3 regions of the Enterobacter pseudoroggenkampii genome follow, and region 2 is predicted to be linked to each of the others. Evidence: predicted binding sites of a transcription regulator. Region 2 holds the regulator's gene; each other region holds the start of a gene.

Region 1 (7,938 bases), 1.9 Mb from region 2:
CAGGAGTAATGAAACCAAAACCTTTAGACTCGTTGAACCACTTAACTTGACCTTTAATCTTTGCCATTTTGCAAAATTCCTTAGAGTGTTTTCTTAGCCCGCAGGCATTAACTGAGATAAAACTGAGACATTACTGCATGAGGCACTAATATAAGGTTCGGCAGAGAAGCGGTATTCAACGACAACGTGTTTACTCAGGACTTCTTTACTGAAAATGCCACACATAAACAGAACTGTACCTCGTTTGACCCAAAACGTGTTATCACACACTATGTTTAATATGGCAAGCCATTTTTAAACATGTCTCGATCCGCCGCACAAATTCGAACAGTGCCTGTCAGGTTTTGCACAATTATGCGCATCACGTCCAGACAGCCCTGCTGCGTAACAAAGACCCAGCATTGCTTTCACAACCGCTGTAATCTAAGACTTTTTTAACATAGCTCAATCATAACGAAGCGTCCAGCAACCGGGAAAAGAAATCTTACGTCTTGATTGAGTTAGAACAATTTGTGAAAACTTATGCTTAAATCATTGTAACGCGACCAAATTGTTTCAGAGAAAAAACAGTGTTAATAACCCGCGCCCAGTTGTATTAAAATGCACCAGCGAATAAACAGCGTTATGCACCAAAATAATGAAATTTTTATGACCCTGCATCAAAAGAAGGCAAGCAAAACGTTTCGATAAAAATAAAACATTCCTGCACGCGTTTACATCAACAATATATGCAACAATTTATCGCTTCGTTTATAAGGATAAATATTCACCAATTTTCAGTATCCTGAAAGAATGATTAACTGGTGCTAAATTATCGAGTGCGTGAGTTAACTCCTGCACAGGTTCATCTAAGGCTTCATCTGCCAGTTCAAACACGCCCCAGTGAATGGGGAATGCCAGGGGAGAGCCCAGCTGCTGCCACAATGCCACCGCAGATTGCGGATCCATATGATGGACAGCCATGAACCATCGTGGGGCATAGGCACCAATCGGTAACGCGGCGGCATCAATATGGCCCAGGCGTTCAGGTATCAACAGCAGCTCGGGCGAATACCCCGTATCACCGCTGAACCAGAAACGATGATGTCGGCCTTCCATCACCCAGCCGCACCATAATGAGCGATTGCGGTTCCATGGCGTGCGCATACTCCAGTGTTGAGCCGGTACGGCGGTCAGCGCCATTCCTTGCCAGGTGAAACTCTGCCACCAGTCTAGCTCAACCACGCGTTTTGCTCCCCGACGCCGAAACCAGTCGGCCAGCCCCAACGGAACAAAAAAACTGACGTCGGGGAAGCGTTTGAGGATACGGCGAATGGTCGCGTCATCAAGATGATCGTAATGATTATGGGAGATGACGACCGCATCAAGCTGATGAAGCTGATCGACTGACAGCGCGGGAGGCGTTTTGCGCTGTGGTCCCATGAAAGGGAGCGGAGAAGCACGTCGCGAAAACACCGGGTCGGTAAGGATGATATTGCCGTCCAGCTGCAGCAACACGCTCGCGTGTCCGAGCCACCACACCCCATCTTCATGAGTTTGCGTAAGCTCAACCGGTTGCCACCACTGGCGGATAAAGTCTTCATAACCCAGCGCGGGCGGCTTCGGTAAACCGGCCTCTTTACGCGCTTTACGCCAACGGTCGAGGTCGCCGGGTTGATGTCCGACAGGATCGGTATTACGAAAACCGTTCGGGGTGTGATGTTTCAGGGAGGGGTCATACCAGGGGTTTTTCCAGACCACAGCCACCTCCCAGGACAAAAAGATTAACGCTCAGCCACCAGGCGGATAAAGTCATCTTCGTCTTTGTTATCTTCAGCGACTGCGTCTTTCGGCGCGTCTTTCTCTTCCGGTTCGTTAGCCTCACACAGACGGCGTAGCAGCGCATTCTGACGTTTTTGCTGATCGAGCAGCGCTTCCAGCAGTTCAATCTGCTCGTTAGTACGGGAACTGGCGCGATTCACAAAAAACCAAATGACCAGCCCCACAAGCAGAACAACCAAAGAAATCATCAGGGATGCTATATTCAGCAGCCCTGAATTCAGTAACTCACCCATTTCACCACCTCAATAAAAACGTCTATTTTACCACTGGCGCGAAGGAAGGAAATCACCTTGAGAAAAAATGCGTGTTACCAGGGAATAAATTTATTGATTGCGCAAACGCCGCTAAAAAACTGTACATCCTGATCGCACATCACATTGATCGTCTGCGTCCATAACACCACGCACGCTATCAGCACGATAATCAGAATTACCCAGCGTATTTTTTTCACTCCACACTCCGTCTAATGACCTGATGTAACGAGGTTATCACGCTTATCTTAAACAAGGGCTAACTGTGCCGCCATCGCGCTTTTTTCAGAATCCTGCACTTGTTTCGTTTCGTAAACCGTTTACGCTAGCATTATGATAACAACGATAAAAGAGGTAATGATGCGCTTAATCATTCGAACAATTATTGCACTGGCCCTTGTCTGGATTGGCCTTCTTCTAACGGGTTATGGCGTGCTTGTGGGAAGCATCGAAAACGCTGCCGGGTTAGGCATTCAGTGTAAATACTTAACAGCACAAGGAATGAGCACTGCGCAATATCTGCATACTGACAGCGGGATTGTTGGCTTAACCCACTGTCCGGTCCTGCGTAAGACTTCCGTCGTGATTGATAATGGCTAGTCAGCCGGGTAAATGACCGACAAAAAACGCCGCAACAGATGCGGCGTTTTTTATGTGAACAGAGATTAGAACGGGTAGTCGTGATACCCCATCTGTTCAGAAATCTTACGTGCGGCAGTGTGGAGAATAGCCACATACTCATGCAGACGCTCTTCGGAAAAACGTAAGGTTGGGAAGGAGATACTTAAGCCCGCGATCACCACGCCAAAACGGTCAAATACCGGAACGCCGATGCAGCGCAGTCCCTCTTCCTGCTCCTCGTTATCTTCGCCATACCCCTGCTCGCGTACGCGATCGAGCACCGTTAGCAGCGCGTCCGTGCTGGTAATGGTTCGTGAGGTACTTTGCTTGTATTCCACGCCTTCGAGGATCTGCTTCACTTCCTCACGATCGCGCCACGCCAGCAGAACTTTACCAATGGCGGTACTGTAGAGCGGGTTGCGACGACCAATGCGCGAATACATGCGCAGATTGTACATGGAGTCGATTTTATGGATGTAAACTATGCTGTCTTCATCCAGCGCGCCGAGATGGATGGTCTCTTTAGTGAGGCGAGAGATTTCACGCATCTGAATATCGGCGCTGCGGATCAGGTCAACATTTTGTAGCGCGCGGGCACCCAGCTCAAACAGCTTCAGCGTCAGGGAGTATTTTTCAGATTCGCCTTCCTGGGCAACGTAACCCAGCGATTTCATGGTCTGCAAAAAGCGATATACGGTGCTTTTTGACATCATCACGCGCTGTGACAACTCTGTAATACCTATTTCACGCTCCTCTCCCAGCGCCTGTAAGATGCCAAACACCTTCAGCACGGAAGAAACAGAATCTGGCTGTTTATCCAAATCCGCAATAGCCATTTACCACCTCATAGCGAGTGTTTTATAAAAATCAGAACCGGTTTTTATTATAAGTTCCCGTCATGTCACCTGCAATCAATCCCCGTTTACTTCGTTACAAATCTGCGACATATCGCGGCTGTAACAATGCTAAAATAGTTACCCTGAGAATAATTTCACGCTGAGCTTTTTTAACCCTAATGGAAAAGACCCTTTCCGATGGCCTGCCTTTACCCCAGCGGTATGGCGCGATAGCGACCATCATTATCGGTATATCAATGGCGGTCCTTGACGGCGCAATCGCAAACGTTGCCCTGCCAACCATCGCCAGCGACCTGCACGCCTCTCCCGCCAGTTCGATATGGATTGTTAACGCCTATCAGATTGCGATCGTGGTTTCCCTGCTCTCGTTCTCTTTCCTGGGCGATATGTTCGGTTACCGTCGGGTGTATCAGTGCGGTCTGGTGGTTTTCACCTTTACGTCTTTGTTCTGTGCTCTTTCAGATTCACTGCATACCCTGACGCTTGCCCGCATTGCGCAGGGTTTTGGCGGCGCGGCGCTCATGAGCGTAAACACGGCGCTGATCCGCTTAATTTATCCGCAGCGTCATCTGGGGCGAGGAATGGGGATAAACTCGTTTATTGTCGCCGTCTCTTCTGCCGCCGGGCCAACGATTGCGGCGGCGATCCTTTCCGTTGCGTCATGGCAGTGGCTGTTCGCCATCAACGTGCCGCTGGGTATTGTCGCCATCTTCTTTGCCCTGCGCTTTCTTCCCGCTAACGGTCCCAAAAGCACCATGCCGCGCTTCGATGTGGCGAGTGCGGTGATGAATGCCCTGACCTTTGGCCTGTTGATTACGGCGCTGAGCGGATTTGCGCAGGGACAGTCTCTGATGCTTACCGGCGCGGAGCTTATCGCCCTGCTGGCGATCGGCTTCTTCTTTGTTCGCCGCCAGCTCACTCTCCCTGTGCCTCTACTGCCTGTTGATCTGCTGCGTATTCCCCTCTTTTCCCTCTCCATTTGCACGTCTGTCTGCTCGTTCTGCGCCCAGATGCTGGCACTGGTCTCCCTACCCTTCTTTCTGCAAAGCGTGGTTGGACGTTCAGAGGTGGAGACCGGCCTGCTGCTCACCCCCTGGCCGCTGGCGACCATGGTGATGGCACCGCTGGCAGGTTATTTAATTGAACGCGTCCATGCCGGTTTATTGGGTGCTTTGGGGCTGGCGGTGATGGCGACAGGCCTTTTCGCGCTGGCATTGCTACCGTCATCGCCAACCGATCTGGACATCATCTGGCGCATGATCCTGTGCGGCGCGGGGTTTGGTCTGTTCCAGTCCCCTAACAACCACACCATTATCACCTCCGCGCCGCGTCATCGCAGCGGAGGAGCCAGCGGTATGCTGGGGACCGCGCGTCTGCTGGGCCAAAGCAGCGGTGCGGCACTGGTCGCCCTGATGTTTAACCTTGCCGGACAAAACGGTAACCACATTGCGCTTCTCACCGCAGGTGCCCTTGCTTCCCTCGCGGCGGTCGTCAGCGGCCTGCGGGTGACACAGCCCAGGGTTCAGGCATAAAAAAAGCCGGGCAGAGTGTTCTCCTGCCCGGCTTATTAGGGTTCCTGGCGTTACTTCAGGTATTCCCCACTGCGCAGCGCTTCAATACGTTTATCCAGCGGCGGGTGAGACATAAACAGCTCGCTCAGCGATTTGGATTTACCGTTAATGCAGAAGGCCATCATGCTGTTCGCTTCCTGCGGCTCGTAGCTGGTTTTCAGACGCTGCAGCGCGGCAATCATCTTCTCACGACCAACCAGCTTCGCAGAGCCGGCATCCGCGTGGAATTCACGGTGACGAGAGAACCACATGGTGATGATGCTGGCCAGAATACCGAATACCAGTTCCAGAACCATCGACACGGCGAAGTAGATCAGCGGGTTGCCGTTGCTCTCTTCACCTTCGTCGCGGTTGCCGCCCATAAAGCCAGCCGCAATCTGCGCCAGGATACGGGAGATGAAGATCACGAAGGTGTTCACCACACCCTGAATCAGGGTCATGGTCACCATGTCACCGTTGGCGATATGGCTGATTTCGTGGGCGATAACCGCTTCAGCTTCGTCACGGCTCATGTTCTGCAGCAGACCGGTGCTGACGGCAACCAGTGACGCATCGCGACGGGCGCCCGTGGCAAACGCGTTGATGTCCGGGGCATGGTAAATCGCCACCTGCGGCATGGCGATGCCGGCCTGACGGGATTGCTGAGCCACCGTATTCATCAGCCACTGTTCCATATCGTTACGCGGCTGTTCAATAACCTCACCACCCACCGATTTCAGTGCCATCCACTTCGACATCAGCAGGGAGATGAACGAGCCACCAAAACCAAACAGCAGCGCCATAATCAACAGACCCTGAACGCTGCTCGACTGAATTCCTGTCAGGCTTAGCACGAGCCCGAAAACCACCATGACCGCCAGGTTGGTGAGCAGGAAGAGCGCGATTCGCATCATAATTTTCTTTTTACCTCAGTTTAACAAAACGCACTATGCGATTACCCACATCGTATGGGTATTCCGGTTATTTTCAAGCATCCGGCGGGCGTAAGTCACCAGAAAGACACAACTTTACACAATTGGAAATCTGGCTGACGGAAGGATGAAGAACAAAAAGAAACAGGCACAATTTCTTGTGCCTGTTGGGAGATTATTTTGCCGGAGCGGGCTGTACGGCAGGTTTCTCTTTTTCCTGATTCGCCAGGTCGAGAGCGATATGCACCGTCTCATCCAGATACGGATCCGGCTCCTGGTAATCTTTTGGCAGATCGTCCAGTTTTTTGAGCAGAGGCTTGCCTTCACGCTTGAAGCGATCGTTGATACGCGCCAGGCGGGTTGCATCGTCTTCGTTGTTCTCTTTCTCACGCTGTGCGTAGTTCAGAGAAACGATATTCCGCTTATCTTTCAGGGCATTGAAGCGTGCGATGTCCTTCATGATGTACTGGAATTCCGGATCTTTCGCGATGCGGTCGTTATGCGCTTTCAGCAGTTCAGGGCCAAATTGCGTCATATCACCCGCTTTCACGTAGGTCGCGGCATTGATGCTGTCCCACGGTAACGCGTTATCTTCAAACTTCTCGCCGGTTTCCGTCTCTTCCGTGCCTGTCGGCATCATAATGTCCGGCGTTACGCCCTTACGCTGCGTACTGCCGCCATTCACGCGGTAGAATTTCTGAATGGTGTACTGAACCGAGCCCAGTGCAGGCCATTCCGGACGCAGCATTTGATCGTAGATACGATTAAGAGAACGATACTGCTGAACGGTACCTTTCCCGAAGGTTGGCTCACCGACGATCAGCGCACGGCCATAATCCTGCATGGCAGCGGCAAAGATCTCAGACGCGGAAGCACTGAAGCGGTCAACCAGGACCACCAGCGGGCCTTTGTAGTAGACCACACCGTCGTTGTCGGCATCTTCACGCACTTTACCGTTGTTATCGCGCACCTGCACCACGGGACCCGATGGAATGAACAGACCAGAGAGTGAAACCGCTTCCGTCAGCGCTCCGCCGCCGTTACTGCGCAGGTCGATGATAATGCTGCTGACGTTCTGCTTTTCAAGCTTCTGCAGCTGAACTTTCACATCGTCAGTCAGCCCTACGTAGAAGCCAGGAATATCCAGGACACCCACCTTCTCTTTACCCACGGTTTTCACCGACATTTTCACCGCGCGGTCTTCCAGACGGATACGCTCGCGGGTCAAGGTAACGATACGGGTTTTGGTGCCTTTTCCGGCTGGCAGGACTTCCAGACGAACCTTGCTGCCTTTCGGACCTTTGATCAGCGCAACCACGTCATCAAGACGCCAGCCGATCACGTCGACCATGTTCTGTCCGGTTTGTCCTACACCCACAATACGATCGCCTACGCTAATCGCTTTGCTTTTGGATGCCGGGCCGCCTGCGACCATCGAATTGATCACCGTGTAATCATCGTCCATCTGCAGCACCGCGCCGATACCTTCAAGAGACAGGCTCATCTCGGTATTGAACTGTTCGGTGTTGCGTGGAGAAAGATAGTTGGTGTGCGGATCGATTTCGTGAGCAAAGGCCGTCATGGCCAGCGAGAAGACATCCTCACTGTTGGTCTGCGCCAGACGACGAATGGCGAATTTGTAACGACGCGTCAGCGTGTCACGGATCTCTTTTTCGTCTTTGCCGGTAAGCTTGAGGCTCAGTTCATCGTATTTAACTTTACCGTCCCACAGCGCATTCAATTCGGCTTCATCTTTCGGCCAGGGTGCTTTACTGCGATCCAGATTAAAGGTGTCGTTGCCGGTGAAGTCCATCGGACGTTCCAGCACTTTCAGCGCGTACTGATAGCGTTCGAAGCGGCGCTTTTGCGACAGGTTGTAGAGATCGTAGAACAGATCCAGCTTGCC
Region 2 (7,938 bases):
CGAAACTGAAACGGGTTCCTTTACCCAGCGTACTCTGAATATCGAGACGGCTTTCATGGTGATTCACCGCGTGTTTCACAATTGCCAGCCCCAGGCCGCTTCCGCCCGTCTGCCGGGATCGCGCTTTATCCACACGGTAAAAGCGCTCGGTCAGACGCGGAATATGCTCCGGCGCGATCCCCGGCCCATTGTCTTCCACGCTAAACTCCGCCCCCGTTGGGGCATGGTGCCAGCGCACCACGATATTTGTCCCCTCAGGCGTATGATTCACCGCGTTATACACCAGGTTGGAAATAGCGCTACGCAGTTCATCTTCGCTGCCCAGCACCTTCAGCGTATTGTCGACCTCAAAGGTCAGGTGATGCTTTTTGTGGCTTAACGTCTGCGCTTCACGCTCCACGACCCGCAGCATCATCGGGACATCAATGGTGTCATTTAGTGCCAGCGTTGGCGCCGCTTCAATCTTCGAGAGCGTCAGCAGCTGCTTCACCAGCCCTTCCATCCGGTGCGTTTGCTCGCGCATGGTGTGCAGCGCTTTTTCACGCGGCGCGCCTTCCAGCGTTTGCTCCTGCATCATTTCCAGGTAGCCCTGCAGCACGGTCAACGGGGTTCGCAGTTCGTGACTGACGTTGGCGAAGAAGTTGCGACGCGCCCCTTCCAGCTGGTGCATTTGGGTAACATCGCGCGCCACCATCAGCCACTGCTTATCGCTGTAGGGCATCACGCGGATCTCCAGATGGCGACCATTATTGAGCTTCAGATTGTGCGGACGGGTAAAATCACGCTTTTTCAGGTACAGCGTAAACTCGGGATAGCGCAGAAGGTTGAGGATATTTTGACCGTTGTCATCCGGCCAGCGCAGGCCCAGCAGCTGTTGCGCCAGGCCGTTACACCAGAAGATCGTCCCTTCTTCGGTTGTCAGAATCACGGCATCCGGCAGCGACTCTGCACCGCTGCGGAAACGCTTAATCAGGCTTCCCAGCTCGCGGCGACGCTTTTTATTACGCATCTGCATCTGATGCAGACCGTACAGCAGCGGCTCCCAGCTGCCGCTTCCCGGCGGCGGCGTCATACTTCGGTCAACCCACAGCCACCAGGAGAGGCGCAGCAGGTTCCAGAAATGCCAGATCAGCAGCCCGGTGACCGACGCCAGCAGAAACCACGGCAGGTGTCCAAGAAAGGCCCCAAGAAGGAAGGCCGGAATACAGCATAAGATCAGTTCAAAGACGAGCCTTTTCCATGACAGACGTTCCAGCACGCGTCACACTCCTGTCATTGTTCAGAAACGGGTAGAAAAACGATAACCCGTGCCGCGGACCGTCTGCACCATGCGATCGTGGCCGCTCAGTTCCAGTGCTTTTCGCAGGCGGCGAATATGTACGTCAACCGTCCGGTCTTCGACATACACGTTAGTTCCCCAGACGTTATTCAGCAACTGCTCGCGGCTGTACACGCGTTCCGGGTGGGTCATAAAGAAGTGCAGGAGTTTAAATTCGGTAGGCCCCATGTCGAGGGGATTTTCACCGGTCATCACGCGGTGTGAGGTGGGATCAAGGCTCAGCCCCTGCATCTCAATCACCTCTTCCACCGCCATCGGCGAAATACGGCGCATCACGGCTTTAATGCGGGCGACCAGCTCTTTAGGGGAGAACGGTTTGGTAATGTAATCGTCCGCGCCGGTCTCAAGACCGCGCACGCGATCCTCTTCTTCTCCGCGCGCCGTAAGCATCACAACCGGGATGTCGCGGGTCAGCGCTTCACGCTTCAGGTGTTTGATAAACTGCAGTCCGGAGCCGCCAGGCAACATCCAGTCCAGCAGAATCAGATCGGGCCAGGGTTCATTCAGCTGGTTCACTGCGCTGTCATAATCTTCCGCTTCAACCGGCTGGAAACCGTTTTGCTCGAGCACGAAGCACACCATTTCACGAATTGGAGCTTCATCTTCTACGACCAGAATACGTCTCGCCATACTTTGCCCTGTCTTATCTTATTTAAGTTACAAGTTTGTAATTCGGCGCCATTATGCGTCAGATTTATGACAGATTTATGAAAAACAGTACCACGATAACGGGCAAACCGTTGTTTTATTACAGCGGTTATTTTCCCTTCTCTGAACGTTTATAATCCTGCTTTCTCTTTTTTGCCACGGATCAGCTATGCGCATACTTCACACCTCGGACTGGCATCTGGGTCAAAATTTTTACAGCAAAAGCCGTGCGGCTGAACATGAAGCGTTCCTGAACTGGCTGCTGGAAACGGCCCGGACGCACGAGGTGGACGCGATTATTGTGGCGGGTGACATCTTTGATACCGGCTCGCCCCCCAGCTATGCGCGTGAACTGTATAACCGCTTCGTGGTGAATCTGCAGCAAACCGGCTGTCACCTGGTGATTGTCGCCGGCAACCATGATTCCGTCGCCACGCTCAATGAATCCCGCGATATCCTGGCATTTCTCAATACCACCGTGGTCGCCAGCGCCGGGCACGCCCCGCAGATCCTGAATAAACGCGACGGCTCGCCGGGGGCTGTGCTGTGTCCGATACCGTTTTTACGTCCGCGGGACATCGTGCAAAGCCAGGCAGGGCTGTCGGGTGCAGAAAAGCAGCAACATCTGTTACAGGCCATCACCGACTATTACCGCCAGCAGCACGCCGAAGCCTGTGCCCTGCGGGGTGAACAGCCTATTCCGGTGATTGCAACCGGGCATCTCACCACCGTCGGGGCCAGTAAAAGTGACGCCGTGCGTGACATCTATATCGGTACGCTGGATGCCTTTCCGGCGCAGAACTTCCCGCCAGCCGACTACATTGCGCTCGGACACATTCACCGCGCGCAGGTTATTGGCGGCAGCGAGCACATCCGCTACTGCGGCTCCCCTATTTCGCTCAGCTTTGACGAAACAGGGAAAGCCAAATCCGTGCATCTGGTGAGCTTCAGCGAGGGAAAACTCCGCGCCGTCGAGACGCTGGAAGTACCGGTCACCCAGCCGCTGGCGGTGCTGAAAGGCGATCTCGATGCCATCACCGCCCAGCTGGAACAGTGGCGCGGTGTCGAACAAGATCCCCCCGTCTGGCTGGATATCGAAATCACCACCGATGACTACCTGCACGATATGCAGCGCAAAATTCAGGCGCTGACGGAGGATTTGCCCGTCGAAGTCTTACTGGTCCGCCGCAGCCGCGAGCAGCGCGAGAAAATTCTGTTAAGCGCTCAACGTGAAACGCTCAGTGAACTGCGGGTTGAAGAGGTGTTTGAACGCAGGCTCTCGCAGGAAGAGATTGACGACGCGAAGCGCGCAAGACTCAGCGAACTGTTCAGCCGTACCCTGCATGCGCTCAATGATGAGGAAGAAAACGCATGAAAATTTTGAGCCTGCGCCTGAAAAATCTCAACTCACTCAAGGGCGAGTGGAAAATTGACTTTACCGAGGAGCCGTTTGCCAGCAACGGGCTGTTTGCCATCACCGGCGCGACCGGGGCAGGAAAAACTACCCTGCTCGACGCCATCTGTCTGGCGCTTTATCACGAAACGCCGCGACTGCAGAAGGTCTCTCAGGCGCAAAATGATCTGATGACGCGCGACACCGCCGAATGCCTGGCAGAAGTGGAGTTCGAGGTAAAAGGCACCGCCTATCGCGCCTTCTGGAGCCAGAACCGGGCGCGCAACCAGCCGGACGGGAACCTGCAGGCACCGCGCGTGGAGCTGGCGCGCTGTGAAGATGGCAAAATCCTGGCCGACAAAGTGTCGGATAAGCTGGAGCAAACCGCCGCGCTTACCGGGCTGGACTACGGGCGCTTTACCCGCTCGATGCTGCTGTCACAGGGGCAGTTTGCCGCCTTCCTTAATGCCAAACCGAGCGATCGTGCCGAGCTGCTGGAAGAGCTGACCGGCACCGAGATCTACGGCCAGATTTCCGCCATGGTGTTTGAAAAACATAAAGCCGCCCGCAGCGTGCTTGAAAAGTGCGAGGCGCAGGCGGCGGGCGTCGTTCTGTTGAGCGAAGAACAGCAGCAGCAGTTACAGCAAAGTTTGCAGGCACTTACTGACGAAGAGAAAACCCTGCTGGTTCAGCAGCAAAGCCAGCAGAAAGATTTTCAGTGGCTTACGCGTCATGATGAGCTCGTGCGCGAGCAACAGCGCGTCACCGCGACGCAGCAGCAGGCGCAACAGGCGCTGACGAACGCTGCGCCAGAGCTGGCAAAGCTCCAGCTTGCTCTGCCCGCCGCCCAGCTTCGACCGCTCTGGGAACATCAGCAGGAGCAAACCGCGCGTCTGGCACAGACGCAGCAGCGAATTATCGAAGTAAATACTCGCTTACAAGCCAGAACCGCGCTGCGTTCACGTATCCGCAATGCCGCCCTGCGTAACCACGAACAGCTTCAGACCGAACTGACGGCGCTGGCGCAGTGGCTGGCGGAGCACGATCGCTATCGGCTGCTGGGACAGGAGATTGCCGGCTGGCGCGCCCAGTTCTCGCAGCTTAACCGCGATAAAACGCAGTTAGCCTCGCTTGCTGCGCGGATGAGTGAATTACGCAACAGGCTGGCTGAGATGCCGGAAAATGCGCTGACCCTGACGGCGGATGAGGTCAGCGCGGCCATGGAGCAGCAGTCCCGGTCACGCACGCTGCGCCAGCGGCTAACGTCGCTGCATGCCCGCTATCAGCCGCTGCAAAAGCGCCTGCGCCAGAGCGGTGAAAGCGTGCAGAAGGCGCAGGCCGAACAAAATAAACTCAATGAAACGCTGACGCTGCGCCGCCAGCAGTACAAAGAGAAACACCAGCACTATCTGGACCTGAAGGCCCTGTGCGAACGCGAAGCGACGATTAAAGACCTGGAAAGCTATCGTGCCCGGCTTGAGGCCGGCAAACCCTGTCCGCTGTGCGGCTCCAGCGAGCATCCCGCCGTTGAGCAATACCAGTCGCTTGAGCTGACGGATAACCAGCGCCGCCGTGATGCCCTGGAAAAAGAGGTCGCCGCGCTTAAAGAGGAAGGCCTGCTGGTGCTGGGACAGGTTAATGCCCTGACTCAGCAGATCCAGCGCGAGACAGACGAAGTTCAGACGCTCTCTCAGGAAGAGCAAGCACTCACTAAAGAGTGGATCGAGGCCTGTGCTTCCCTGAATATAGCGTTGAATATTCAGGACGATATCGCGCCATGGCTGAACGAGCAGGAACAGTACGAGCGCCAGCTTTATCAGCTCAGCCAACGTCTGACCCTGCAAAACCAGTTGAACGAGCAGGAAGCGCAGGAGCGACAGTATCAGCAGCAGCTGACGGCCGCGCGACAGGCGCTGGAACACGCCCTGCTCTCGCTATCACTCAACGTACCTGAAGACGGTAATGAAGCCGCCTGGCTGCACGCCCGCGAAGCGGAATTCTCGCAGTGGCAGGAGAAGCAAACGCAGCACGGCGTGCTTCAGGAACGCATAAACGCCCTGAAGCCGCTGCTCGACGCGCTTCCGGCAACGAACAGCGCAGACGCCGAACCGGTTATTCCTGACAACTGGCGCGACATCCACGACGAGTGCGTGTCGCTACAGAGCCAGCTGACCGCGCAACAGCAGCAGGAGACGCTGGAGCAAGAGCGTCTGCAACAGTCGCAGACGCAGTTCACCGCGGCGCTCTCGGCAAGCTGCTTTGCCGATCGGGACGCGTTCCTTGCCGCGCTGTTGGATGACGACGCTATTCGCCACCTTGAACAGCTGAAACAGTCGCTGGAAAACCAGATACAGCAGGCCGCGGCCCTTTCCGGCCAGGCTAACCAGCAGCTGCAGGCTCATCTGGCGCTGCGGCCGGAAGGGCTCGACGCCGATGCCCCCACGCTGCAAAGCCAGCTGCAGCAGCTGGCGCAGCGGCTGCGCGAGAACACCACGCATCAGGGCGAGATCCGTCAGCAGCTTAAGCAGGACAGCGATAACCGTCAGCACCAGTTGGCGTTGATGCAGCAAATTGAAGAGGCCGCGCGCCAGGCGGACGACTGGGGGTACCTGAACGCGCTGATCGGCTCCAGCACCGGCGACAAGTTCCGTAAGTTCGCCCAGGGACTGACGCTGGACAATCTTGTCTGGCTCGCAAACCAGCAGCTTAACCGTCTGCACGGGCGTTATCTGCTGCAGCGTAAGGCCAGTGACGCGCTGGAGCTGGAAGTGGTCGATACCTGGCAGGCGGATGCGGTTCGCGATACCCGTACGCTCTCGGGCGGTGAAAGCTTCCTGGTCAGCCTGGCGCTGGCGCTGGCCCTTTCCGATCTGGTGAGTCATAAGACGCGGATCGATTCCCTGTTCCTGGATGAAGGGTTCGGCACGCTCGACAGTGAAACGCTGGATACCGCGCTGGATGCGCTCGACGCGCTGAACGCCACCGGGAAAACCATCGGCGTGATCAGCCACGTTGAGGCGATGAAAGAGCGCATTCCGGTGCAGATTAAGGTGAAGAAGATCAACGGCCTGGGGTATAGCAGGCTGGATAAGGTGTTTGCGGTGGAATGAATGGGGTGATCGTGCGGTCTGATGCCCTCACCCTAACCCTCTCCCACAGGGAGAGGGAATAAACGTTTATTCTGGCCATAACCACGCCGCGCCGCGCACGCCGCTGGAGTCCCCGTGCAGCGCTTTGCGGATCGGGGTTTCGCATTCACCGCCGAAGACCCACTGTTTCACCAGGTTCGGCACCGTGGCGTACAGCCGATCGACGTTGCTCATGCCGCCACCCAGCACTATCACGTCAGGATCGAGAATATTCACCACGTGAGCCAGCGATTTCGCCAGCCGCATTTCGTAGCGGCTAAGCGCCAGTTCGGCGACAGGATCCTGTTCTTCGACCAGACGCATGATTTCGTTGCCCTTGAGCGGCTGGCCGCTCAGACGGCGGTAGTCGGTCGCAAACCCGGTGCCGGAGATAAACGTCTCGATACAGCCCTGTTTTCCGCAGTAGCACGGAACTTCAGCGCGGTATTTAAGCTCGTCTTCATCCATCCACGGTAGCGGGTTGTGTCCCCACTCGCCCGCCGTGCCGTTGCCGCCGATATGGGCGCGCCCCCCGAACGCCACCCCCGCGCCGCAGCCGGTGCCGATAATAACGGCAAACACGGTCTGGGCACCCGCTGCCGCGCCGTCGATGGCCTCAGAGACCGCCAGGCAGTTGGCATCGTTGGCCAGACGCACGTCCCGGTTCAGACGCGCGCTTAAATCTTTATCAAACGGCTGGCCGTTGAGCCAGGTGGAGTTAGCATTTTTAACCACGCCGGTATACGGCGAGATCGACCCTGGGATCCCCATCCCGACGCTGCCGGTTTGCCCAGTCGCCTGCTCTGCCATCTCAACCAGCCTGGCAATCGTCTCGATAGTCTGGTGATAATCATCGCGCGGCGTCGGCAGACGATGGCGAAACAGCTGCTCCCCCTGCTCGCTCAGTGCGATAACTTCTGTTTTGGTGCCGCCCAAATCGATCCCAATACGCACAAGACTCTCCTCATTATTTTGATTATCAACAGAGTAGAAGCACGCTTCCCGATTAGCAATGCAAGCGATGCGACAATTCGTTATCATGCCCGCTGATTTAACGACAAGGCCGTGGAAATTATCATGCTGTGGTTCAAAAATTTGATGGTTTACCGTCTCAGCCGCGACGTTTCGCTGCGTGCAGAAGAGATGGAAAAACAGTTAGCCGCTTATACCTTTTCCCCTTGCGGTAGCCAGGATATGGCGAAAACCGGTTGGGTTCCGCCAATGGGTTCACAAAGCGATGCACTGACCCACGCCAGCAGCACGGGTCAAATCATCGTCTGCGCCCGTAAAGAAGAGAAAATCCTGCCGACGCCGGTGGTTAAGCAGGCGCTCGAAGCGAAAATTTTCAAGCTGGAAGCCGAACAGGGCCGCAAGCTGAAAAAGACCGAAAAAGATTCGCTGAAAGACGAAGTGCTGCACTCCCTGCTGCC
Region 3 (7,938 bases), 400 kb from region 2:
GCTGGCCTGGCCGCAGCAGCGGGGTCATTTCCCGCTCTCTTATCAACTTTTTCATGGGATTATCGAACGTGACTGAACGTTATTTTGTTACCGGAACGGATACGGAAGTGGGCAAAACGGTGGCCAGCTCTGCGCTGCTGCAGGCGGCACGAAAGCTCGGAAAAAACACCGCCGGATATAAGCCCGTTGCTTCCGGCAGCGAGATGACGGCGGATGGCTTACGCAACACCGACGCGCTGGCGCTCCAGCGTAACAGCACGCGTGAACTCGCCTATTCAGCGGTCAATCCGTACACCTTTGCCGAGCCGACCTCGCCGCACATCATCAGCGCTGACGAAGGTCGTCCGATTGATTTCGCCGTGCTTTCAGCCGGGTTACGGGCGCTGGAAAGCCAGGCCGACTGGGTGCTGGTGGAAGGGGCTGGCGGCTGGTTTACGCCGCTTTCGGACGCGCAGACGTTTGCTGACTGGGTGCAGGCCGAGCAGCTTCCGGTCATTCTGGTCGTCGGCGTTAAGCTGGGCTGTATCAATCACGCCATGCTGACCGCGCAGGCCATACGGCAGGCCGGGCTGCGTCTGGCGGGCTGGATAGCCAACGACGTGGTTGCGCCGGGGAAACGACACCAGGATTATCTGGCGACGCTCAGGCGCGTTCTTCCCGCCCCGTGCCTCGGGGAAATTCCCTGGCTTGCTGACGGCGCGGAAAATGCCGAAACCGGGCGTTATCTCGATCTCAGCGTCTTGCTTCCCGCGACATCCAGTGCGCGATAAGCTCGTCATCCAGTTCGTTAACGTGGCCCTGCGCCACGTTACGCCCGCGATAGAGCATACAGAAACGGTCCGCAACCCGGCGGATAAACGACAGCTGCTGCTCCGCTAACAGCACCGTCATACCTAACTCCCGGTTTAAGCGCACCAGCAGCTGCCCCAGCTTCTGGGCGAAGCTGTGTCCTGCGCCTTGCAGGGGCTCATCGAGGATCAGCAGGTGAGGACGGTTCACCAGCGCATTAGCCAGCGCCAGCTGGTACTGGTCGTCCGGAGAGAGCGTGTTGGCGCGGGTCTGTCGCAATGCGTAGAGCGCCGGAAACAGGTCGTAAACATCATTTTTCGCTTCCGGGTTGGGTTTCCCCATCGCCCGCATGGCGATATGCAGATTCTCCTCAATCGTTAACTGGGAGAAGATCCGCCTGTCCTGCGGGACATAGCCTATCTCCGTTCCTGAACGCTGTTCTGGCGGCAGGTTAAGCAAATCGCGCGGCGGCGCGCCTGCCTCATGCCAGATGATGCTGCCGCTTTCGACGGGCACTCTCCCGGCGATGCAATTCATGAGGGTGGTTTTCCCCATTCCCGGCAGGCCAACGACGCCTGTACACATCCCTTGCGGAAAATCCAAATTCACGTTCCATAGCGTATGTTGGCTTCCGTAAAACTGATTCACAGCACGCAGACTCAACATCTTTCTCTCCTTAAAAATGTGTGTAGGTGAGGCTCGGGTTTGAATCTGCAAAACCCCTGCCAGAAACCGAAAAGCGTTTAAAAAACCGGCTTTTTTAGGAATAAGTCATCGGAGAGGGGCCGAGAAAAAACGGGATTGCACATCGACGGTGCTGGCGGTGTTGAGTTGTGGTGCAGAACCCGAAATGCTGAAAATGTGAGCAAGATCGCATCGGTTGGTTATGAATGACGCAACTGTTAATCAGCAAAAAATAGCTATAAAAATTTTTTACCGCCGTCTCGTGGGAAAATCCGGGAATTTGCCGAGCGCCAGTCTGCATGGGCTGGAAGCAGTTATCCACTATTCCTGTGGATAACCATGTGCATTAGAGTTAGAAAACACGCGATAAGCGAGAGAAGACGCGGCTTACGCCCAAATTGACGCGAAACGCGGCTTTAGAAAATATCGTTTATTATTTAATTGCTTAGATAAAAGCAATTCCCGTCATGAAAGTGTCACTCGTTGCCACAAAACTATCATTACCTGGCTTGACAAATGTTAAAAAAGAAAAAGTTCTGGGGATAACCTGACCTGACTGGTGTTTTATATTGTCACAGTCCAAATTTTGGTCGCTATCGCGCTAATCATTCAGGCGCTACTCTAAATATCCTGACACGCTACTGGTTTTTCATCCAGTGTTTTTTGCTGGCATTCCTGGCAACAAGGAGTAAAATTACTCACCTGCCGCTTATAACGTCATCAGGTTGTCGCCCATGAGTAAACCGTTCAAATTGAATTCTGCTTTCCGTCCATCTGGCGATCAGCCTGAGGCGATCCGTCGTCTGGAAGAAGGGCTGGAAGATGGGCTGGCGCACCAGACGCTGCTGGGGGTAACCGGCTCGGGTAAAACGTTCACCATCGCCAACGTGATTGCGGATCTCCAGCGCCCCACGATGGTGCTGGCACCCAATAAAACCCTGGCCGCACAGCTTTACGGCGAGATGAAAGAGTTCTTCCCGGAAAACGCCGTGGAGTATTTCGTCTCCTACTACGATTACTACCAGCCTGAAGCCTATGTACCGAGCTCTGACACCTTCATTGAGAAAGATGCCTCGGTGAACGAACACATCGAGCAGATGCGTCTGTCGGCCACTAAGGCGCTTCTGGAGCGTCGCGATGTGGTCGTTGTCGCATCGGTTTCCGCGATCTACGGTCTCGGCGATCCGGATCTCTATCTCAAGATGATGCTGCACCTGACGCAGGGGATGATCATCGACCAGCGCGCCATCGTCCGTCGTCTGGCGGAGCTGCAGTATGCCCGTAACGATCAGGCGTTCCAGCGCGGCACCTTCCGCGTACGCGGTGAGGTGATCGACATCTTCCCGGCGGAATCGGACGATATGGCGCTGCGCGTCGAGCTGTTCGACGAAGAGGTTGAACGCCTGTCGCTCTTCGACCCGCTGACCGGACACGTTGAGTCGGTGATCCAGCGCTTCACCATCTACCCAAAAACGCACTACGTGACGCCGCGCGAGCGTATCGTGCAGGCGATGGAAGAGATCAAAGTGGAGCTGGCCGAGCGCCGTAAGGTGCTGCTGGCCAACAATAAGCTGCTGGAGGAGCAGCGCCTGAGCCAGCGCACCCAGTTTGACCTTGAGATGATGAACGAGCTGGGCTACTGCTCCGGCATCGAAAACTACTCCCGCTTCCTCTCCGGGCGCGGGCCGGGCGAGCCGCCGCCGACGCTGTTTGACTACCTTCCGGCAGACGGTTTGCTGGTGATCGACGAATCCCACGTTACGATCCCGCAGATCGGCGGGATGTACCGCGGCGACCGGGCGCGTAAAGAGACGCTGGTAGAGTACGGCTTCCGCCTGCCGTCGGCGCTGGATAACCGTCCGATGAAATTTGAAGAGTTTGAGGCGCTCGCGCCGCAAACCATCTACGTTTCGGCCACGCCGGGCAACTACGAGCTGGAAAAATCGGGCGATGAGGTGGTTGACCAGGTGGTGCGTCCGACCGGGCTGTTGGATCCGGTTATCGAGGTGCGTCCGGTGGCCACCCAGGTGGACGACCTGCTCTCTGAGATCCGCGCCCGTTCCGCCATCAACGAGCGCGTGCTGGTGACCACGCTCACCAAGCGTATGGCGGAAGACCTGACCGAGTATCTCGAAGAGCACGGCGAGAAGGTGCGTTATCTGCACTCGGATATCGATACCGTGGAGCGCATGGAGATTATCCGCGACCTGCGTCTGGGCGAGTTTGACGTGCTGGTAGGGATTAACCTGCTGCGAGAAGGTCTCGATATGCCGGAGGTCTCGCTGGTGGCGATTCTCGATGCGGACAAAGAGGGCTTCCTGCGTTCTGAACGCTCCCTGATCCAGACCATCGGTCGTGCGGCGCGTAACGTCAACGGTAAAGCGATTCTGTACGGTGACAAAATTACCCCGTCGATGGCGAAAGCGATTGGTGAGACGGAACGCCGCCGCGAGAAACAGCAGCGCTACAACGAAGAACACGGCATTACGCCGCAGGGTCTGAACAAGAAGGTGGTGGATATTCTGGCGCTGGGTCAGAACATTGCCAAAACCAAAGCGAAAGGCCGCGGCAAGGCGCGTTCAGTGGTGGAAGAAGATACCGTCGTGCTGACGCCGAAAGCGCTGCAGCAGAAAATCCACGAGCTGGAAGGGCAGATGATGCAGCACGCGCAGAACCTTGAGTTCGAAGAGGCGGCGCAGATCCGCGACCAGCTTCATCAACTGCGGGATCTGTTTATCGCGGCATCATAGGTTAAAGCAGCGTATTTCTCCCTCTCCCCGTGGGAGAGGGCCGGGGTGAGGGCATCAGGCCGCAAAAAACGAACCTAACCCAGCGCCTGAATCGCCTTCTCCAGCGCCTCGCGCAGCAGGTGACGGTCGTGGCGATACTTGATGTCTGAGGCCTCCAGTGGCTCCTGCACCACCAGACGATCGCCAATCCCTGACACATCCACTTTTGGTCCCACGACTACGCCGTCAATGATTTTCTTGCCGACGTAATGCTCCATTAATTCAAGCTTGTCCGCCAGCGACAGGCTCGCCGCCGCCGGGCTCAGTTCACGTCCCAGATTACCGATGTAAACCATCGGCGCCGGGGTGCGGCGCAGCGCCTGCGCCAGCTCTTTCACCAGCAGAATGGGCATCAGGCTGGTATAAAAACTGCCTGGACCGATCAGGATAAGATCCGCTTCCCCGATTGCCTCTACCGCTTCACGCGTGGCGGGCACGCTCGGATAGGTCATCAACTCCGTTGGCGGCAGAAGGAGCTGGTCAATATTCACCTCGCCGTAAACTTCATGCCCTTCGGCGTCGATAGCCATCAAGTCAACCGGTTGTTCAGACATGGGGATCAGGAATGCGTCCACTTTGAGCAGATTACGGATCAGATTGATGGCTTCGAGAGGCCGTACGCTCAGGTGATCCAGCGCCTTTAACATCAGATTTCCGAGGTTATGCCCGGAAAGTTCGCCATTACCGCCAAAACGGTACTCAAACATCGCCGACGCGACGCTCGGCTCGGTAATTAACTGGTTCAGGCAGTTGCGCATATCTCCCCAGGCAATGCCGCCTTCGGCACGACGAATGCGCCCGGTTGAGCCGCCGTTATCGGTGGTGGTCACTATCCCTGTCAGCCTTGAGCCCAGTGACGACAAAGAGGACATAACCCGGCCTAAGCCGTGTCCTCCGCCAAGAGCGACCACTCGGTCAAGATCCGCAAAAGTGCGATTGCGCATACGTATTCCTTATTACGTTCGATCGCGTAACAGTAACCTAACTACCCCTAAAAGACGATGCTTCACCCGATGCAAAATGACGTATATCAATGTGAAAATGCGGTTTTTAGGTATTCTGTAGCGAAAATGGACGAATGACTCGCTATATACTTAATTATATAGCGAAAAGCGATAATGGCGCCGTCAGAATTTCCGCGCTACTATCGCCCTAACCACGTTTTCAAAATTGAAAACATACACTCTAGCCCTTGCGCCTGTGTCGAAAGATATGGCGCTCTGGCCGTGGCGAATTTGCCACCAGGGTACAGAAAGAAATGACTGTGCCTCCCGATCTGGAAAGGTGTACATGGCTTCACAACTTACTGATGCTTTCGCGCGTAAGTTTTATTACTTACGTCTGTCGATTACCGATGTGTGCAACTTCCGTTGCACCTACTGCCTGCCCGATGGCTACAAACCGGGCAGCATCACCAATAACGGCTTTCTCTCCGTGGATGAAGTGCGCCGCGTTACGCGCGCCTTCTCTGAGCTCGGCACCGAAAAAGTGCGCCTTACCGGCGGTGAACCCTCGCTGCGCCGCGATTTCCCCGACATCATTGCCGCCGTACGTGAAAACGAACGTATCCGCCAGATTGCGGTGACCACCAACGGTTACCGCATGGCGCGCGACGTGGCGACCTGGCGCAATGCGGGGCTGACGGCGATCAACGTCAGCGTCGATAGCCTGGACGCCCGCCAGTTCCACGCCATTACCGGCCAGGATAAATTCCAGCAGGTCATGGACGGTATCGATGCGGCATTTGCGGCCGGCTTCGAAAAAGTCAAAGTCAACACGGTGCTGATGCGTGATGTAAACCATCACCAGCTTGATACCTTCCTGGCGTGGATTAAATCCCGCCCCATTCAGCTGCGTTTTATTGAGCTGATGGAAACCGGCGAGGGTAGCGAGCTGTTCCGCCGCCATCACATCTCCGGCATGGTGCTGCGCGACGAGCTGCTAAAACGCGGCTGGCTCCATCAGATCCGCCAGCGCAGCGACGGCCCGGCGCAGGTCTTCTGCCACCCGGATTACGAAGGCGAGATCGGGCTTATCATGCCTTACGAGAAAGATTTCTGCGCCAGCTGCAACCGCCTGCGCGTCTCCTCCGTGGGCAAGCTCCATCTTTGCCTGTTTGGTGACGGCGGCGTAGACCTTCGCGATCTGCTGGAAGACGATGCGCAGCAGGACGCGCTTGAAGCACGCATTTCTGAAGCGCTGACGCATAAAAAACAGACCCACTTCCTGCATCAGGGCAATACCGGCATTACTCAGAACCTGTCCTACATCGGCGGGTAATCAGGCTTAAGAAGGAAACAGAAAATGAGTCAGGTAAGCGCAGAATTTATCCCGACACGCATTGCTATCCTTACCGTTTCCGATCGCCGTGGCGAAGAGGATGATACCTCCGGCCACTGGCTGCGCGAGGCGGCCCATGACGCGGGGCATCACATTGTTGATAAAGCGATCGTGAAGGAGAACCGCTACGCCATTCGCGCGCAGGTCTCTCAGTGGATCGCCAGCGATGAGGTGCAGGTGGTGCTGATCACCGGCGGCACCGGCTTTACCGCAGGCGATCAGGCCCCCGAAGCGCTTATCCCGCTGTTCGACCGCGAGGTGGAAGGCTTCGGCGAGGTGTTCCGCATGCTCTCCTTTGAAGAGATTGGTACCTCCACGCTGCAGTCGCGCGCCGTTGCCGGGGTGGCTAACAAAACCCTGATTTTCGCCATGCCGGGCTCGACCAAAGCCTGCCGCACCGCGTGGGAAAACATCATCGCCCCGCAGCTGGATGCCCGTACCCGTCCGTGTAATTTCCATCCCCATTTAAAGAAATAAGCTATGTCACAACTGACCCACATTAACGCCGCAGGCGAAGCGCATATGGTGGACGTCTCCGCCAAAGCGGAAACGGTGCGCGAGGCGCGCGCCGAAGCGTTCGTCACCATGCTGCCGGAGACGCTGGCGATGATTATCGACGGCAGCCATCACAAGGGCGATGTCTTTGCCACCGCGCGCATCGCGGGGATTCAGGCCGCCAAGCGCACCTGGGATCTCATCCCGCTGTGCCATCCGCTGATGCTGAGCAAGGTGGAGGTGAACCTGCAGGCCCAGCCGGAGCAGAGCCGGGTGCGCATTGAGTCACTCTGCCGCTTAACCGGCAAAACCGGCGTGGAGATGGAAGCGCTGACGGCGGCCTCCGTTGCCGCGCTGACCATCTACGACATGTGCAAAGCGGTGCAGAAAGATATGGTGATTGGCCCGGTTCGCCTGCTGGCAAAAAGCGGCGGCAAATCCGGAGATTTTAAGGTGGACAGTCATGATTAAGGTGCTCTTTTTTGCGCAGGTGCGCGAGCTGGTGAATACCGACAGCCTGACGCTGGATGCGTCTTTTGAAAACGTTGCTGCCCTGCGCGCGCATCTGGCGGCACAAAGCGACCGCTGGGCGCTGGCGCTGGACGAAGGCAAGCTGCTGGCCGCCGTTAACCAGACGCTGGTGGAATTCACCCACCCGCTGGCCGAAGGGGATGAAGTGGCCTTCTTCCCGCCGGTAACGGGGGGCTAAGATGGCTGAAACCCGAATTCTGGTGAGCCCCGGGCGTTTTAACGTGGGGACCGAATACAGCTGGCTGGCGGAACGCGATGAAGACGGCGCAGTTGTCACCTTCACTGGCAAAGTGCGCAACCACAACCTCGG

The links. Region 2 encodes PhoB, which activates phosphate uptake and scavenging genes when phosphate is short. Its sites were predicted from a motif close to CTGTCATAAAACTGNCNNAT; they were not measured.
Region 1: kdgR (DNA-binding transcriptional regulator KdgR) is a predicted target of PhoB. The motif match lies at 3,621-3,640, and genes of this name have one in related genera.
Region 3: uvrB (excinuclease ABC subunit UvrB) is a predicted target of PhoB. The motif match lies at 1,957-1,976, and genes of this name have one in related genera.

Annotation. Positions count from the first base shown of each region.
Region 1 covers NZ_JAPMLV010000001.1:1,998,468-2,006,405, forward strand. The annotation lists gene cspE (transcription antiterminator/RNA stability regulator CspE) at 1-67, opposite strand, end outside; partial or broken gene OTG14_RS09810 (DUF2627 domain-containing protein) at 81-225, opposite strand; gene OTG14_RS09815 (MBL fold metallo-hydrolase) at 751-1,740, opposite strand; gene OTG14_RS09820 (YebO family protein) at 1,764-2,054, opposite strand; gene mgrB (PhoP/PhoQ regulatory lipoprotein MgrB) at 2,129-2,272, opposite strand; gene OTG14_RS09830 (YobH family protein) at 2,433-2,672, shown strand; gene kdgR (DNA-binding transcriptional regulator KdgR) at 2,738-3,529, opposite strand; gene OTG14_RS09840 (MFS transporter) at 3,709-5,082, shown strand; gene htpX (protease HtpX) at 5,133-6,014, opposite strand; gene prc (carboxy terminal-processing peptidase) at 6,208-7,938, opposite strand, start outside.
Region 2 covers NZ_JAPMLV010000001.1:88,051-95,988, reverse strand. The annotation lists gene phoR (phosphate regulon sensor histidine kinase PhoR) at 1-1,258, opposite strand, end outside; gene phoB (phosphate response regulator transcription factor PhoB) at 1,280-1,969, opposite strand; gene sbcD (exonuclease subunit SbcD) at 2,157-3,362, shown strand; gene sbcC (exonuclease subunit SbcC) at 3,359-6,490, shown strand; gene mak (fructokinase) at 6,557-7,462, opposite strand; gene rdgC (recombination-associated protein RdgC) at 7,586-7,938, shown strand, end outside.
Region 3 covers NZ_JAPMLV010000001.1:488,167-496,104, forward strand. The annotation lists gene bioC (malonyl-ACP O-methyltransferase BioC) at 1-76, shown strand, start outside; gene bioD (dethiobiotin synthase) at 69-770, shown strand; gene OTG14_RS02395 (ABC transporter ATP-binding protein) at 733-1,455, opposite strand; gene uvrB (excinuclease ABC subunit UvrB) at 2,208-4,223, shown strand; gene yvcK (uridine diphosphate-N-acetylglucosamine-binding protein YvcK) at 4,298-5,206, opposite strand; molybdenum cofactor riboswitch at 5,432-5,565, shown strand; gene moaA (GTP 3',8-cyclase MoaA) at 5,553-6,542, shown strand; gene moaB (molybdenum cofactor biosynthesis protein B) at 6,567-7,079, shown strand; gene moaC (cyclic pyranopterin monophosphate synthase MoaC) at 7,083-7,568, shown strand; gene moaD (molybdopterin synthase sulfur carrier subunit) at 7,561-7,806, shown strand; gene moaE (molybdopterin synthase catalytic subunit MoaE) at 7,808-7,938, shown strand, end outside.